One region of the Mesorhizobium sp. M8A.F.Ca.ET.161.01.1.1 genome, then DNA from elsewhere that is predicted to be linked to it. Evidence: riboswitches for the same ligand, from Rfam matches in the RefSeq annotation. Region 1 holds a riboswitch; the other holds the start of a gene.

Evidence for each region. A riboswitch is a leader RNA that binds a small molecule or an ion and turns the genes downstream of it on or off. The one in region 1 is predicted to bind S-adenosylmethionine.
Region 2: another riboswitch for S-adenosylmethionine. It lies ahead of EN804_RS15760 (homoserine O-acetyltransferase); the one in region 1 lies ahead of EN804_RS20025 (O-succinylhomoserine sulfhydrylase).

What each region holds. Positions count from the first base shown of each region.
Region 1 covers NZ_SRTD01000008.1:33,449-36,851, reverse strand. Annotated here, with positions in the region: gene EN804_RS20030 (ceramide glucosyltransferase) at 1-527, shown strand, start outside; gene EN804_RS20025 (O-succinylhomoserine sulfhydrylase) at 555-1,745, opposite strand; SAM riboswitch at 1,802-1,879, opposite strand; gene EN804_RS20020 (2'-deoxycytidine 5'-triphosphate deaminase) at 2,020-3,114, shown strand; gene araD1 (AraD1 family protein) at 3,166-3,403, opposite strand, start outside.
Region 2 covers NZ_SRTD01000005.1:317,947-321,349, forward strand. Annotated here, with positions in the region: gene metW (methionine biosynthesis protein MetW) at 1-314, opposite strand, end outside; gene EN804_RS15760 (homoserine O-acetyltransferase) at 373-1,542, opposite strand; SAM riboswitch at 1,664-1,741, opposite strand; gene hisC (histidinol-phosphate transaminase) at 1,879-2,988, shown strand; gene EN804_RS15770 (prephenate/arogenate dehydrogenase family protein) at 3,011-3,403, shown strand, end outside.

The DNA of each region.
Region 1 (3,403 bases):
AGCCGATGCTGAATGCCAATGGCGGCATTCGGGCGCTGGCCGCCGAGATCGCCGAGGACGCTGCCGCCACCAAGCTGGTGAACGGCCTCGGCTTGCGCGTCAATCTCGTTGCCGCGCCCTTCGAGCAGCCGCTCGGCCAGCGCACGCTTGGCGAGATCTGGTCGCGTCAGGCCCGCTGGGCGCGCCTGCGCCGCGTCACCTTCCCGCTGTTCTTCGCGCCCGAAATCCTGACCGGCGCGGCGGTGCCTCTCGCGCTTGCCCTGGTTGCTGCGGCGAGCGCCGGCATCAGCCTCTGGGCAACCGCGATTGCCGTGTTGGCGGCCTTCTACCTTCCGGAGTGCGCACTGGCCTTGTCCAAGGGCTGGTACCTGTCGCCGCGCATGGTCGCGGCCATGATGGCGCGGGACGTGATGCTCCCAACCCTCTGGGCGCGCGGCTGGCTCGGCGGCGCCGTCGACTGGCGCGGCAACGCAATGACCATCCGCACCAAGGCGGCCGAACTGGAGGAGACGCCGTCGCGCGCCTGATCGCCGCGACCGACGCTCCCAAACAGCCTATTTGGCGGCCTTCAGCGCCTGCGCGATGTCTTCCAGCAGGTCGTCGGCGTCCTCCAGGCCGACCGACAGCCTGAGCGTCCCTGGCCCGATGCCGAGTTCGGCGCGGGCCTCGTCGCTCAGGTTCTTGTGCGTCGTCGTCGCCGGATGGGTGATCAGGCTCTTGGCATCGCCGAGATTGTTCGAGATCAGCACGATGTCGAGGGCGTTCTGCAGCGCGAAGGCCGCCGGCTTGCCGCCCTTGACGTCGAGGCAGATCAGCGTCGAGCCGCCCGACATCTGCTTCTTGACGATGGCGGCCTGCGGATGGTCGGCGCGGCCGGGATAGATGACGCGGGCGATCTGCGGCTGCTCGGCCAGGAAGTCGGCGATCCTGCCGGCGCTTTCCGTCTGCTGGCGCACGCGCAGCGGCAGCGTCTCGAGCCCCTTCAGCAAGGTCCAGGCATTGAACGGCGACAGGCTGGGGCCGGTGTGGCGGAAATAGTCGTGCAGGTTTTCGTCGATCCACTTCTTGTCCGACAGGATGACGCCGCCGAGGCAACGGCCCTGGCCGTCAATATGCTTGGTGGCCGAGTAGACGACGATGTGCGCACCAAGCTGCAACGGCTTCTGCTGCAGCGGCGTGGCGAAGACATTGTCGACGACAAGCCGCGCGCCGATCGAATTGGCAAGCGAGGCGACGGCTGATATGTCGACGACTTCCAGCGTCGGATTGGTCGGGCTTTCCAGGAAGAACAGCTTGGTGTTCGGCCTGACCGCCTTTTCCCAATTGGCGATATCGGTGCCGTCGACCAAGGTCGCCTCGATGCCATAGCGCGGCGCCAGCGTCTCGACCACCCAGCGACAGGAGCCGAACAGCGCGCGCGCCGCAATGATATGATCGCCGGCCTTGACGCTGCACAGAAGGGCCGCGGTCACCGCCGCCATGCCCGACGCCGTGGCGCGCGCGTCCTCGGCGCCTTCGAGAGCGCACATGCGCTTTTCGAACATGTCGACGGTCGGGTTGGCGTAACGCGAATAGATGAAGCCAGGCTCTTCGCCCTTGAAGCGGGCTTCCGCCGCCTGGGCGGTTTTATAGACATAGCCCTGGGTCAGGTACATCGCCTCGGCGGTTTCGCCGAATTGGGAACGCAAGGTTCCGCCATGCACGAGTGCCGTCTGAGGTTTCCAGTTGCGCTTCTTGGTGCTCATCGCTTTGTTCCAGACACAAAAAAACCGGCCGCGAAAGTCGCAACCGGTCCATACGGCCTTGCGGCCCGACGGTCCTTTAGCGACTTGTTTAACGTGGCTGCAAGCCGACCGGCCAAATCACCACGGGATAACGACCCTTTAGACCCGCGCCACGCTTGCGTCAATTGCCGGCTTCATTAAGAGGTTTGTACCAAGGCAGGTTCCGCAAAAGTGCCCAGTGGTTTTGCGGCAAGAACCTGCACCAAAAGAGACCAGTCTTGGGCGGAGCCAGACTTTGCGGCAGACAGGCATTCTTCCCGATCAGGACATTTCGGCGCTGTTCAAGTCCGGCGCGCTGAAGTCGCCGCGCGCGCTCGATGCCGATCAGATCCAGCCGGCGAGCCTTGATCTCAGATTGGGGAAAAAGGCCTGGCGGGTGCGCGCCTCGTTCCTGCCCGGCCCCAACCACAAGGTCTCGGAAAAGCTCGATCGGCTGCAACTCCACGAGATTAATCTGACCGAAGGCGCGGTTCTCGAAACCGGCTGCGTCTATATTGTGCCGCTGCTCGAAAGTCTGGCCCTGCCGGCTGATATTTCGGCGTCGGCCAATCCGAAGAGCTCGACCGGGCGCCTAGACATCTTCACCCGCGTCATGACCGATCGCGGCCACGAGTTCGACAAGATCGCCGCCGGCTATCACGGTCCGCTCTATCTCGAAGTCAGCCCGCGCACCTTCCCGATCATTGCGCGCACCGGTTCGCGCCTGTCGCAGATCCGCTTCCGCACCGGCAATGCACTGCTCTCGGAGGCTGAGCTGCATGAATTGCACAACGCCGAGATGCTGGTCGCCACCGATCCGCCCAACATTTCCGGTGGCGGCATCGCGTTGTCGATCGATCTCAATGGCGACAAGGATGGGGTGGTTGGCTATCGCGGCAAGCACCACACCGGGCTCGTCGATGTCGACAAGCGTGCCGCCCAGGATGTCCTCGATTTCTGGGAGCCGATCCATAAGAGCGGCGCCGGCGAACTGGTGCTCGATCCCGACGAGTTCTACATCCTCGTCAGCCAGGAGGCGGTGCATGTGCCGCCGCTCTACGCCGCCGAGATGACGCCCTTCGATCCGCTGGTCGGCGAGTTCCGTGTCCACTATGCCGGCTTTTTCGATCCGGGGTTCGGCCATTCGGCGTCCGGCGGCACCGGCAGCCGGGCGGTGCTCGAAGTGCGCAGCCACGAAGTCCCGTTCATCCTCGACCATGGCCAGATCGTCGGCCGGCTGGTCTACGAGCACATGCTGAAGCGGCCGCGGGCGCTTTACGGCACCGACCTGGGCTCGAACTACCAGGCGCAAGGCCTCAAGCTCTCAAAGCATTTCCGCGCGGTGCGCTAAGGTCGAAGCTGCCGATCTCCCCACGAGAGGGGGATGACGCCCTCGTGGCTTTTACAGCGCCTTCACCGCCACCTTCACCGGCTTTTCGATTTCCAGCGGGTTGCGCAGCGGCAGGCCGAAATCCCCTGCCTCGATCTCGAACACGTCGCCTGCTTCCGTGTTGATGCCGTCGGCGAAGGATAGCGTCGCGGTGCCGAACATATGCACATGCACGTCGCCCGGCTGGCGGAAGGCCGAATATTTGAAGTGGTGGTGTTCGAGATTGGCGATGGTGTGCGACATGTTCGTT
Region 2 (3,403 bases), on a different contig from region 1:
AGTTCGTCGAGCACCAGCTTCGGGTTGCGGGTAGCCTGCAGGGTCTGCGACAGGACGACGAAGTCAAAACCCTTGTCGGGATAGAATTCGAGATCCTTGTCGGCATCGCCCTGGATGACCGAGAGGCCGCGCGCCACGCATTCGTTGACGCCGCGCTGCGAAAGCTCAAGGCCGCGGCCGTCGACCTGCTTGGTTTCCTGCAGCAATTCGAGCAGCGAGCCGTCGCCGGAGCCTACGTCAAGCACGCGCGATTGCGGCGGGATGAGGTTGGCGACGACCTCAAGGTCGACACGCTGGCTGCCATTGACGCTCATGGCTTCGCCTCCTGAGTGGCGCATGACGATGGTCCGAAAAGTCCGCAACGTTTCGGGGTCATGCGCCGAGCCCCCTGGCGCGCGCGGCCGAACCGATAAAGCCGTTGATGGCGGCAAACAGTTCCGGCTCGTCGAGCAGGAAGGCGTCGTGGCCGCGGTCGGTCTCGATCTCGACGAAGGAAACCGAGGCGCCGGCGGCGTTGAGCGCGTGCACGATCGAGCGGCTCTCTTCGGTCGGGAACAGCCAATCCGACGTGAAGGACACCAGGCAGAAGCGGGTCTTCGTGCCGGCAAAGGCGTCCGCCAGCCGGCCGCCATGGTCGGCGGCAAGGTCGAAATAATCCATCGACCGTGTCATGTAGAGGTAGGAGTTGGCGTCGAAGCGGTCGACGAAGGTCATGCCCTGGTGGCGCAGATAGCTCTCGATTTGGAAATCGGCATCGAAGCCGAAGGTCAGCGCTTCGCGGTCCTGCAGGTTGCGGCCGAATTTGCGGTGCAGGGCGGCTTCCGACAGATAGGTGATGTGGGCGGCCATGCGCGCCACCGCCAACCCCTTTTCCGGGCGCTTGCCGTGCTCGAAATATTTGCCGCCATGCCAGTCCGGATCGGCCATCACGGCCTGCCGCCCGACCTCGTGGAAGGCGATGTTCTGTGACGAATGGCGCGCGCCGGTGGCAATCGGCAGTGCCGAGAACACCCGCTCGGGATAGCTCGACGCCCATTGCAGCACCTGCATGCCGCCCATCGAGCCGCCCAGCACGCAGAACAGCTTCTCGATGCCGAAATGGTCGACCAGCATCTGCTGCGCACGCACCATGTCGCGGATGGTGATGACAGGAAGGTCGAGCCCATAGGGCTTTCCCGTGGCGGGGTTGGTCGAAGCCGGCCCGGTGGAACCAAGGCAGCCGCCGATGACGTTGGAACAGATGACGAAGAAACGGTTGGTGTCGATGATCTTGCCGGGGCCGATCAGCACTTCCCACCAGCCTGGCTTGCCGGTCACCGGATTGGTGTTGGCGACATGCTGGTCGCCGGTCAGTGCATGGCAGACGAGGATGGCATTGGAACGGGCATCGTTCAGAACGCCATAGGTCTGATAGGCGATCTGGAACGGCGACAGCACCGTGCCGGCATCGAGCTTGAGCGGCTTGTCGGGTCCGAAACGCAACACCAGGCTCGACGGATTGTCGACCTCGTTGTTGGTCCTTGCTGCGCGCAGAGCGGCCATTCCTAATCTCTCTTGCTGCATCGTTTCTTGCGAAAATCTCCGCTGATTTTCGCGGCGCCGATGCGGTCGTCCGGGCCGGTAGCGGACAATAAAAAACCGGCATTGCCTTCGCAAAGCCGGTTACGTCACGCAAACGGCCCTTTAGCGAATTGTTTAACGTGGCTGCAAGCCGACCGGCCAAATCACCACGGAACTGTCACCGCACTTCTAGAACCCGCCCGCCTCGCCGTCAATGGCGGCGGCTGGCACTAGTGCCGCCTCTCGACATTGCCGGCCATGGCTTGTATTTCCGCAGCGGCTTCCGGATGGAGGCATTTTCGACGGATTTTGCAAGACATGAACCAGACACCGGATCAGGCACGTCCAACCCCCCGCGCGGGCATCATGGACATAGACGCCTATGTGCCCGGCAAGAGCACGGCGCCGGCCGGGGTCGCCAAGGTCTACAAGTTGTCGTCGAACGAGAACCCGCTTGGCCCGTCGCCGAAGGCGATCGAGGCCGCGCGTGAGGTCGCCGGCAAACTCGACATCTATCCCGACGGCACCGCCAGGCGGTTGCGCGAGGCGATCGCCGAGGTGCATGGCCTCAACGCGCAGAACATCATCTGCTCCAACGGTTCCGACGAGATCCTTGGCCTGTTGGCACAGACCTATCTCGCGCCCGGCGACGAGGCCATGTTCACCGAACACGCCTTCATGGTCTACAAGATCTACATCCAGTCGGCCGGCGCCACCCCGGTCGTGGTCAAGGAGACCGACGAGCGCGCCGACATCGATGCGATGCTGGCGGCTGTGACGCCGCGCACGAAAATCGTGTTCCTGGCCAATCCCAACAATCCGACCGGCACCTATGTGCCGTTCCAGGAGGTGCGTCGCCTGCATGCCGGACTGCCGAAAAACGTGCTGCTGGTGCTGGACGCGGCCTATGCCGAATATGTCCGCCGCAACGATTACGAAGCCGGCATCGAGCTGGCCGGCAGCGCCGAGAACGTGGTGATGACCCGCACCTTCTCCAAGATCGGTCTCGGCGGAGCGCGTATCGGCTGGATGTATGGTCCGATGCACATTGTCGATGCGATCAACCGCGTGCGCGGCCCCTTCAACGTCAATGCGACCGCGATCGAGGCCGGCATCGCCGCGATCCGCGACCGCGCCCATGTCGAGCGCAGCGTGGCGCATAACGAGACCTGGCTCGCCTGGCTGAGCGAGGAGATGACTGGACTCGGACTGCGCGTGACGCCCAGCGTCGGCAATTTCCTGCTCATTCATTTTCCCGACGACCAGAGGCATTCGGCGGCTGCGGCGGATGATTATCTGAGCGCGCGCGGCTATATTCTGCGGCGCGTTTCAGGCTACGGCTTTCCCAACGCGCTGCGAATGACCGTCGGTACCGAAGAGGCCAATCGCGGCGTTGTCGCCGCGCTCAAGACATTCCTGAAAAGCTAGAACGCCTGAAAAGTTACACACCATGGCATCACCGATGTTCGAAAAAATCGCGCTGGTCGGCATCGGCCTGATCGGCTCGTCGCTGGCCCGCGTCATTCGCCGCGAAGGCCTGGCTCGCCATGTCGCGATCTCGACGCGCAGTGTGGCAACGCTCAAGCGAGCCGAGGAACTGGGACTAGGCGATTCCTACACCACCGATTCCAGGGAAGCTGTGCGTGATGCCGATCTGGTCATCGTCTCGGTGCCGGTGGGCTCATCCGGTGCGGTGGCGCAGGAGATTGCGCCGGCGCTAAAAAAAGGTGCGATCCTCACCGATGTCGGCTCAACCAAGGCCTCAGTCATCGCGCAGATGCAGCCGCATGTGCCTGAGGGCGTCCATTTCATTCCCGGCCATCCGCTGGCGGGTACCGAAAAA